2 regions of the Tessaracoccus yangjingae genome follow, and region 2 is predicted to be linked to the other one. Evidence: riboswitches for the same ligand, from Rfam matches in the RefSeq annotation. Region 2 holds a riboswitch; the other holds the start of a gene.
The links. A riboswitch is a leader RNA that binds a small molecule or an ion and turns the genes downstream of it on or off. The one in region 2 is predicted to bind thiamine pyrophosphate.

Region 1 (5,009 bases), on a different contig from region 2:
CACCGACCGCATACGGCTCGAACGCCGTCGCCGCGAGGAGCGAGTTGACGTAGGCGCGGGTGGTGGGGGAGGCGACGGCGGGGCGGGCGAGGCCGCTCAGCCGTTCGTCGGCCAAGAGTGCGTCGTGCATGAGCACCTCGGCCTCCACCGCCTCGCCGGCGCTGCGTGCCCAGAACGCGGCGGCCTGGGAGGTGGGGGCCCGGGAGGAGAGGGTGGCCAGCGCCCGGGTGTAGCCGCGGAGGTAGAAGTCGTCCTGTCCGAGGTATTCGACGAAGCGGTGCGCCTCCAGGGTGCCGTCGGCGAGCTCAGTGAGGAGGGGGAGCGTGTCGATGCGCCCGCGGATGGCGGCGGTGGCGTCCCAGGCCTCGGCGCTGAAGGGCCCCGGGGTCCAGTCGGGGCTCACAGCCACGACTCCACCCGGCCCACGAGGTGGTTCACCGGGCCGTGGCCCTGGTCAGCGGTGCGGCTGAGCCGCCAGCCCGCGCCGGACTCGAGGGCGCGCATGAGGTAGTCGCGCGCCTCCTCCACGGACTCGAGCCGCACGCCGGTGCGCCGGGTGTCGCCCCGGCGGGCCGCGACGGCTGCGATCGCCGAGCTCAGGGTGCAGCCGGTGCCGTGGGTGTGCCGGGTCGCGATGCGGGGGCCGGTCAGCAGGGACAGCTCGTCGCCGTGGGCGAAGACGTCCGTGAGCTCGGTGCCGGTGAGGTGCCCGCCCTTGGCCAGGACGGCGCGGGCGCCGGCGTCGACGAGTTGGCGCGCCTGGCGGATGAGGCCGTTGGTGTCGGTGACGGGCGGTTGGCCGAGGAGGACGGCGGCCTCGGGAACGTTGGGCGTGACGACATCGGCGAGCGGGAGCAGGCGGGTGCGGACGACGTCGACGGCGTCGTCGGTGAGCAGCGCGTCGCCGGACGTGGCGATCATGACGGGGTCCAGGATGATGAGGCCCGCGTGGTCGCGGCGCTCCTCGAGCACGTCGGCCACCGCGTTGGCCACCTCCGCGTTCGAGAGCATGCCGAGCTTCGTGGCGGCGACGGGGAGGTCGTCGAACACCGCCAGGATCTGGTCGCGGACGAAGGACGGGTCGACCGGGCGGGCCGCGCGGACCCCCTGGGTGTTCTGCACGGTCAGACCCGCTAGGGCGGCGGCGCCGTAGACGCCGAGGGCCGTGAACGTCTTGAGATCCGCCTGGATGCCGGCGCCCCCGCTGGGGTCCGAGCCTGCGATGCTCAACGCGATCTTCGGGGTGGTGGTGGTCATCGGGTTCTCCAGAGGGCGAGCAGCCCGGCGGCGGCGGCTCGCGGATCGGGGGCGGTGGTGATGGCGGACACGACGCAGATCCCGTCCACGCCCGTGGCGATGGCCTGCGCCGCGTTGGCGGCGTTGATGCCGCCGATCGCGAGGGTCTTCGCGCGGGCCGCGGTGCCTGCGACGAGCCGTGCGGTGCCGTCGGACCCCAGCGCGGGGGCGGCGTCGGTCTTGGTGGGTGTGGCCCACAGTGGGGAGAAGCCGAGGACGTCGGCCGTCTGGTCCGCGAGCTCGGCGTCCAGTTCGTCCTGGGTGGAGATGCTGAGGCCGATGAGGAGATCCGCGCCGAGGCGGTGCCTGGCCTGCGTGATGTCGCCGTCGTCCTGGCCCTGATGGAAGTGGAGGCCCAGCTCCTCGGCCACGTGGAGGCGGTCGTTGACGACGAGCGCGACGGGGCGCCCCGTCTGATCCTGGGCGCGGCGGGCGGCCTGCACGCAGGCCCTGGCGAGGGCGAGGAACTCGTAGCCGGGGAGGTCCTTGTCGCGGATCTGCACCACCCCGGCGCCGCCGAGGACGGCCTGCTCCACGACGTGCGGGACCCGGTCCGGGCCGCCGGAGAGGGCGGTGTCGGTGACGTAGTAGAGGCGCCAGTCGACGCCGTCGGCGAGGCCGGGCGAGGCCTGTGTCATGCCTGCTCCTCGATGGTGACGAGGGCGGCGACCTCTTCGGGCGTGAGCGCGTGGAGGGCGTCTAGCCAGGCGGTGCGGAAGCTGCCCGGGTGGCGGGCGTGCTGGGCGGCCGTGAGCCCCGCGGCGCCGAAGAGGGCGTGGGCGGCCACGACGGCGTCATGCGCGGCGTGCGTGTCGCGGCAGGCGCCGAGTGTCGCGGCCACCGTCGCGCCGAGCGCGCAGCCGGTGCCGATAACCAGCGGCATCAGCGGGTGCCCGCCGGTGATCCTGGTGGTCTGGGTGGGGCTGACCACCACGTCCACCGGGCCGGAGATGGCCACGACGGCGCCCGTGGCGGCTGAGAGGCTGCGGGCGGTCTCGACGGCGGCCTCCACCTCGTCGGTGGCGTCCACCCCGCGACCTCCGCCGCTGGCGCCGGCGAGGCCCAGGATCTCGGAGGCGTTGCCGCGGATGGCGGTGGGGCGGTGGGCGAGGAGGTCGCGGGCGAGCTGCGTGCGCACGGGGAGGGCGCCCACCGCGACCGGGTCGAGGACCCAGGGGGTGCCCGCGCCGTCGGCCGCCGCCGCCGCGCGGCGCATGCCCTCGTGCTGCTCGGAGAGGCCGTTGCCCACGTTGATGAGCAGGGCGGAGGCGACGGTGGCGAAGATCGCGGCCTCCTCGGGGAGGTCGATCATGGCGGGTGCGGCCCCGACGGCGAGCAGCACGTTGGCGGTGATCTCGGGCACCACGGTGTTGGTCATGCAGTGCACCAGCGGGGTGGTGTCGCGGAGGGCGGCGAGGATGGCGCTCGTGGGGTGCGGTGGGGCGACGTCGGTGGCGTCGCCGGGCGTGGAGGGGGTGGGAATGGTCATGAGAGGTGGCTCCCTTCGCTAGCACGACCTAGATCAGGTGTTGCGGGTGTGTTCTCAGCCCCGACTTCGGGGCACCCCGGCTTCGGCGAGCCTACCAGTGGGCCCTCCCGCCCCGCTGACCGCGAAAAAGTGCCCGCAGTGCCGGTGCCCCCTGCCGGCCTGAGCGTGAAGCCCGTCACTGGGGGACCGTCTCTCCGCGGTTGGGAACCACTGATCAATCGGTCTGAGCCTCGCCGACGGCGGCGCGGGCCGCGACGAAGGCGCCCACCGCGACATCAAGGTCCGCCCGCGACAATCCGGCCGACATCTGGGTCCGGATCCGGGCCGCGCCCCTGGGCACGACGGGGAAGGAGAACGCCCGCACGTACACGCCCCGGGCCAGCACCTCGTCGGCCATCCGCGCGGCGAGGACGGCGTCGCCCAGCATCACCGGGACGATGGGGTGGTCGGACTCGGGGATGTCGAACCCCTCCTCGACCATCCGACGGCGGAAGTAGGCCGTGTTCTCAGCCAACCGCTCCAGCAGGGCCGACGAGGTCTCCAGCAGGTCCAGGCAGGCGATCGTCGCGGCGACGATCGACGGCGCCAGCGAGTTGCTGAACAGGTACGGCCGCGACCTCTGCCGAAGCAGCTCCACCACCTCGGACCGGGCGCACGTGTACCCGCCCGAGGCCCCGCCCAGCGCCTTCCCCAGCGTTCCGGTCAGGATGTCCACCCGGTCGATCACGCCGAAGCGCTCCGGCGTCCCCGCGCCGGTCTCGCCGACGAAGCCCACCGCGTGCGAGTCGTCGACCATCACCAGAGCGTCGTACTCGTCGGCCAGCGCGCAGATCTCGTCGAGCGGCGCCACGAACCCGTCCATCGAGAAGACCCCGTCGGTGGCGATCACGCGGTGCCGCGCCCCCCGCGACGCCTCCAGCTGGGCGCGCAGGTCAGCCATGTCGCGGTTGCGGTAGCGGTAGCGGGCGGCCTTGCTCAGGCGGACGCCGTCGATGATGGAGGCGTGGTTGAGCTCGTCGGAGATGATGGCGTCCTCGGCCCCGAACAGGGTCTCGAACAGGCCGCCGTTGGCGTCGAAGCAGGAGGAGTAGAGGATGGTGTCCCAGCCGTCGAAGCCGTTGCGTCCGGTCCGGAGGAACGCCGTCATCCGCGACTCCAGCTCCTGGTGCTGCGTCTGCGTGCCGCAGATGAACCGCACCGACGCCATGCCGAAGCCCCACCGGTCGTAGGCGCGCTTGGCGGCGTCGATCAGCACCGGCGAGTTAGCCAGCCCCAGGTAGTTGTTGGCGCACAGGTTGATCACCTCGCCGGAGGGGGTGCCCACGTGCGCGGCCTGCGCCGTCGTCAACGGCGCCTCCGTCTTGTACAGGCCGTCGGCGCGCAGCTGCGCGAGCTCGCCGCGGATGTGGTCCAGGAATGCCATGGTGGTCCTCACTCGTCCCAGGTCAGGATGACTTTGCCGGCGTGACCCGCCGCCGCGACATCGAACGCCTCGCGGAACGACGACGCCGGGAAGCGGTGGGTGATGACCCCCGAGATGTCCAAACCCGAGCGCAGCAGCGCGCTCATGGCGTACCAGGTCTCGAAGATCTGCCGCCCGGTCACGCCCTGGATGGTCAGCATGTTGAAGATGATGGTGGAGAAGTCCACCTCCAGCGGCCTCGACGGCGTGCCCAGCAGCGCGATCCGTCCCCCGTGCGTCATGTGCGCGATCATCGACGACAGCGCGGCCCCGGAGCCGGACATCTCCAGCCCGATGTCGAACCCCTCCCGCATGTCGAACCGGTCGTACACGTCGGCCAGGTCCTCGCGCGACACGTTGACGGTGTTTGTCAGCCCCAGCCGGCGGGCCAGCTCGAGCCGCTCGTCGTTGAGGTCGGTGACCACGACGTTGCGCGCCCCCTGGAACTTTGCCACCAGGGCCGCCATGATCCCGATGGGACCCGCGCCGCTGACCAGCACGTCCTCGGCGAGCGCCGGGAACTGCAGGGCCGCGTGGACGGCGTTGCCGAACGGGTCGAAGATGGCCGCGACATCCGGATCCACCGCCGTGTGGTGCACCCACACGTTCGACGACGGCATGGCGAAGTACTCGCAGAAGGCGCCGTCGACGTGGTAGCCGATGCCGCGCGTGTTGCGGCAGAGGTGCCGCTTCCCCGCGAGGCAGGCCCGGCAGCGCCCGCACACGTAGTGCCCCTCGCCGGAGACGAACTGGCCCACCTCG
Region 2 (5,009 bases):
GAACTGGGGGTCGCGGAACATGATCTCCAGCCACTCGTCGCCGCTTCCGACGCTGGCGGGCAGGTCGAGCTCGAAGTCGGCCGAGGTTGCGTCGCCGTTCGACGCCCAGGCCACGCTCACGGTCTGCTTCGCCAGCAGCGCGTCTGCGGACTTCACCGTCACGACGGCATCGACGGAGGTCACGCCGTCCGGGCGCTCGGCCGCCGTCGTGAGGCTGAACCGGTAGGTGGATTCGCCGCTCTGCAGCGCGGCGGGGCTGACGCCGGAGTCGGAGTCCGCGTAGGGGTAGATCTCGACGTGGGGGCGCACCCGGTGTTCGAAGATCAGGTCGCCGTTGGCGTCCCTGAGCTCCACCGGATCGCCCGCCTCGTCCGTGGCGGGTGAGCCGTCGTCGAAGGTCAGGTTGGCGCCCCAGGCCAGGGCGGACAGGTCCACCTGGGAGTCGGCCTCGGCGAACACCGACACCTGGTCAGGGAGTTTGACGTCGGCGTCGTCGGGGCTGGGATGGAACTGCACCGCGACCTGGCCGCTGAACTGACGCGGACCAGGGGTTGCGTCGAACGGCACGGTGCCGAGGACGGTCCTGGTGAGGGTGCCGTCAGGGCTGCGCCTGACCGCGACGATCCTGATGTCGTCGCTGAGCGTCCGCAACGTCTCGACGGCGGCGTCGATGTTGACGGTGCCCGCCAGCGGCAGGGCCACGAAGTCGCCCGGGCGGCCGGCGAGGGTGAAGTCCTCGGCTGCCTCAAAGCGGTGCTGGGACTGCCCGTTGGCGTCGAACTCGGGCCACGTCGGGCTCACGTATTCGACGACCGGCTCCCAGTCGACGATGTCGCCCACGCCGTCGTCGATGGAGCCGACACGGAAGTAGAGACGGTCGCCGGCCGTCACCGAGCGCGGGATCGGCGCGGTGAGCGCCGGGGCGCTGCTGCCGACCGGGAGGGTGGCGTTGACCAGCTCGTCCCCGTCGTGCTGGATGGCCACCCGGACACCGTCGGTGCTGCCGGCCCCGGCGCGCAGGGCCACGGGGGCTGTGATCAGCACGCTGCCCGTGTAGGGGGCGACGAAGCGGCGCACGGTGTCGACGGGCGGGGACTGCTTCTCCATCTTCTCGACCAGGTCGTCCAACTCCTGGCTGCTGGTGGACGGCAGAGCCGACGAGCCGAGCGGAACCGGGGTGCCCTCGCTGTCGCCCTGGAACGTGGGGATGCCACCCACGAGGCGGTTGAACAGCACGGTGCCGTTGTTGACGAAGTCCACGAGGCCGTCGGCGTTGACGTCGGCGAAGTAGGCGCGGCTCCAGGAGAAGGCAAGCCCGGTGCCCACGCCGATGGCGACCAGCGGGTACGCCTCGAACGACACCTGGAAGCCGAAGTTCGAGTCCTTCGACAGGCTCGGCAGATTGACCGCATCCGAGGCGTCCCACGTCTTCGGCCCACCCGGCCCGCTCGTGTTGAGCCTGAACTTGATGCCCCCGTCGTCGGCCTGGAAGACCTTGTCGGGAAGGTTGTCTCCGTTGAGGTCGATCCACTCGACAAGCGAGGCGGAGTCGGCCCCGCTCAACTCGATCCCCGCGCCGAAGGATCCCGTCTTCAGCGGGACGGCGGCGTTGAAGCCGATGTAGATGTTGCCGGACCCGCCGTTCGACTCGCCGCCGCCGAGGGCGGACACGTCCGCGATTTCGTCGAGGAAGGTGCGGTCCCGCACGTCGGACTTGGTGTCCTGCGTCGACTGGGCGGTGAGTCCGTCGATGCTGCTGCCGCTGCCGGTCAGGTCGTCGTACCAGTCGATCTCGTGCACGTGCGGGTCGTCGACGCCCTGGGTGATGGTGCGCAGCAGGGACTTGCCGAACCGGCCCTCGGCGTAGCCGAACGTGTACCGGGCGGCGATGTCGGTGTAGGTGCGCACGGCGCCGGAGGCGGGCGCGGGCCCGTGCCTGACCTCCACGCGGGCGAGTCGGTCGACGAGGACGTCGACGTAGCCGAGGCCCGCGTCGATGACGGGGTCGCGGCGGACGGCGCCCGGAGCGGGCATCTGGGACTCGCGGATGAACTCGACGCGGTAGGGCGCGCCGTTGAAGTCGGTCACGCTCGCGGTGGCGTCGGTGTAGAGGATCTGCCTGAGAAACGTGTGCTGACCGCAGAGGCTTGCGGACGGGGTGCAGCCCTGGTTGACGATCCAGGCCGAGCCGTCGAACTGGTAGACGACCTTCTGGTACTCGTAGCGGATGAGGTTGACGCCCACGTCGCGCTGGGCGGAGAGCTTCCATTCGACGATGTGGCCCGCCTCGTTGCGCACGACGGACGCCTCGTCGAACGAGGCCGGGGTGGCGACCGCCGGGCCGCCGCTGTCGGGCTTCCCGCCGTACCAGCGCACCTTGCCATCCTGGCTCCTGACCTCCCAGAAGTAGTTGGCGGGCCAGCCGGACCCCTCACGGTGCCGGATGATCTCGTCGAAGTCGGTCTCCACCTGCCGCGCATAGTCCGCCCTGGAACCGTCCACGCGGTTCTCCCAGGCGGAGCCGTTGGCGTTGGGGGTCAACAGGTCCCCGTCGAGGAGGTAGGACTCGCTCTCCTTCGCCTGGTCGAAGTGCGGCGCGCCGAAGGAGGTGTCGACGACGACCTCCCCCACCCCGAGATCCCACCCGAGGCCCAGCCACCCGTTGCCGCCGCCCGAGGTGTAGGACAGCGACAGCTCCGGCGTGATCCCGTGACCCGGGGGGATGTCGATCGGGTACGAGAGGTCCATCGAGCCGGTGTTGTTGGCGATCGGCGCCTCGATGAGCGACAGTCCCTCCGTCGGGTCCGGCTGGGCAAGGCCCGTCTTGTCGTCCTCGCCGAACGCCTGGGGCGAGATCGGCTGCTGTGGCGAGAGCGTGTCGGTGGCCAGCTGGCTCGCGGCGATGCCGTCGTCACCGGAGCCGCCGGACTCCACCGACGTGGCGGGCACCACGCCGACGCTGGTGACGATCAGGGCGAAGATGGACATCACGGCGAGCGCACGGCGGGGCATGGGCATGGAGGTCTCCTGGTTGAACCATTGACTAGGACACACCCCACCCCAGATCCTCGGCCCACGGATATCGGGCAAATGCCCTATCTCACCGCCGGCCTGAGCGGAGCCACGCTGGAGGACCACTGTCGCACCGCCCCTCCCGGACCGGTGCGCGGACGTCCCCGCGTTGGGTATAGCCTTGTGGCCACACACAGGGGAGCGCCACTCGGGCGCTGAGAGTGCGGGCAAGCCGCAGACCCTCAAACCTGATCCGGTTAGCACCGGCGTAGGGAGTGAGAATTCTCCTCGGCTGCCGCCGAGCCTCCGAAAGGAGCGAGCATCACCATGCAGACCATCGTCAAGACCCTCGCGGCCGGCGCCGTGGCGCTGACCCTCGTCGCCTGCGGGTCACCGCAGCCGGAGACCGGCTCGTCGTCCTCGGCCCCCGCCGAGCTCCGCGAGACCGACACCCTCACGGTGTTGACCCACGACGCCTTCACCCTCCCCGACGAACTCAAGGCGAAGTTCGCCGAGGAGACGGGCTACGAGGTGACCTACACCACCCCCGGCGACGGCGGGGCCCTGGTCAACCAGCTCATCCTCACGAAGGACTCGCCGCTGGGCGACGTGGTGTTCGGCGTGGACAACACGTTCGCGTCCCGCGCCGCCGAGGCCGGCGTCCTGGCCCCCTACGAGTCGGAGGCGGCCTCCTCCGTCCCTGAGGAGCTGCGGGCCCCGGGCCTCACCGCCGTCGACTACGGCGACGTCTGCATCAACGCCGACACGGTGTGGTTCGAGGCCAACGACCTCCCGCTGCCCCAGACGCTGGACGACCTGACCGACCCGCGCTACAAGGACCTGCTGGTGGTGACCAACCCCGCCTCGTCGTCGCCCGGCCTGGCGTTCCTCATCGCGACGGTGGGCGCGAAGGGCGAGGGCTACCTCGACTACTGGCGGGCCCTCATGGACAACGGCACCAAGGTGGCCGCCGGCTGGACCGACGCCTACTACACGGACTTCTCCGGCGCCGACGGCAAGGGCCCCCGCCCCCTCGTGCTCTCCTACGCCACCTCCCCCGCCTTCACCGTGACCGGCGACACCTCGACCACCGTGGCCCTCCTGGACACCTGCTTCCGGCAGGTGGAGTACGCCGGCGTGATCGCCGGGGCCGAGAACGAGGTGGGGGCGGCCAAGTTCATCGACTTCCTGCTCACCCCCGAGGTGCAGGCCGCGATCCCGGAGAACCTGTACATGTTCCCGGCCGTCCCCGGGACCCCACTGCCCGAGGTCTGGCAGAGGTTCGCGGTGCTCCCGGACGCGCCCATCGACGTGCCGCAGGACCTGATCGGCGCGTCGCGTGACGAGTGGATCCGCGCGTGGACGGACGCCACGAGTTGAACCGTGCGCTCTGGAGGGCCGGCTGGGTGATCGCGGCCGCGATCCCCGCCGCCTTCCTGGCGCTGTTCTTCGCCTGGCCCGCCGCCAGCCTCATCGCGCGCGGCTTCCACGACGGCACGAGCTGGACACTGGACGGGTTCGCCGCGGTCTTCGGCTCCCCCAGGACGTGGAGCGCGGTCCGCTTCACCCTGGGCTCCGCCCTGTCCACGACGGCGGCCTGCCTGGTCCTCGGGCTGCCGGGCGCCTACCTCCTCTACCGGTGCAGCTTCACCGGCCGCGACACTCTCCGCGCTCTGGTCGCCGTCCCGTTCGTGCTGCCGACGGTGGTGGTGGGCGTGGCGTTCGGGTCGCTGCTGCGTGAAGACGGCCTGCTGGGCGGGCTCGGCCTCGGCGGCTCCGTGGCCGCCATCCTCGCGGCCATGGTCTTCTTCAACTACTCCGTCGTCGTGCGCACGGTGGGCACGTTCTGGGCCCGGCTGGACCCCCGGCTCGCGCAGGCGGCCGCGACACTCGGCGCCTCCCCGGCCCGCGTGCTCATGACCGTCACCCTGCCCACCCTCGCGCCCGCGCTCCTGTCGGCCGCGTCGCTGGTGTTCCTGTTCAGCGCATCGTCCTAC

Region 1: linked by a shared signal. The riboswitch ahead of thiM (hydroxyethylthiazole kinase) and the one ahead of ACZK5D_RS00815 (thiamine ABC transporter substrate-binding protein) in region 2 are both predicted to bind thiamine pyrophosphate.

What each region holds. Positions count from the first base shown of each region.
Region 1 is NZ_JBUZNN010000008.1:111,667-116,675, forward strand. Features, by position in the region: gene ACZK5D_RS12270 (TenA family protein) at 1-403, opposite strand, end outside; gene thiD (bifunctional hydroxymethylpyrimidine kinase/phosphomethylpyrimidine kinase) at 400-1,257, opposite strand; gene thiE (thiamine phosphate synthase) at 1,254-1,934, opposite strand; gene thiM (hydroxyethylthiazole kinase) at 1,931-2,785, opposite strand; TPP riboswitch at 2,779-2,874, opposite strand; gene kbl (glycine C-acetyltransferase) at 3,000-4,208, opposite strand; gene tdh (L-threonine 3-dehydrogenase, zinc-binding type) at 4,217-5,009, opposite strand, start outside.
Region 2 is NZ_JBUZNN010000001.1:170,285-175,293, reverse strand. Features, by position in the region: gene ACZK5D_RS00820 (SpvB/TcaC N-terminal domain-containing protein) at 1-3,018, opposite strand, end outside; TPP riboswitch at 3,198-3,304, shown strand; gene ACZK5D_RS00815 (thiamine ABC transporter substrate-binding protein) at 3,340-4,392, shown strand; gene ACZK5D_RS00810 (ABC transporter permease) at 4,371-5,009, shown strand, end outside.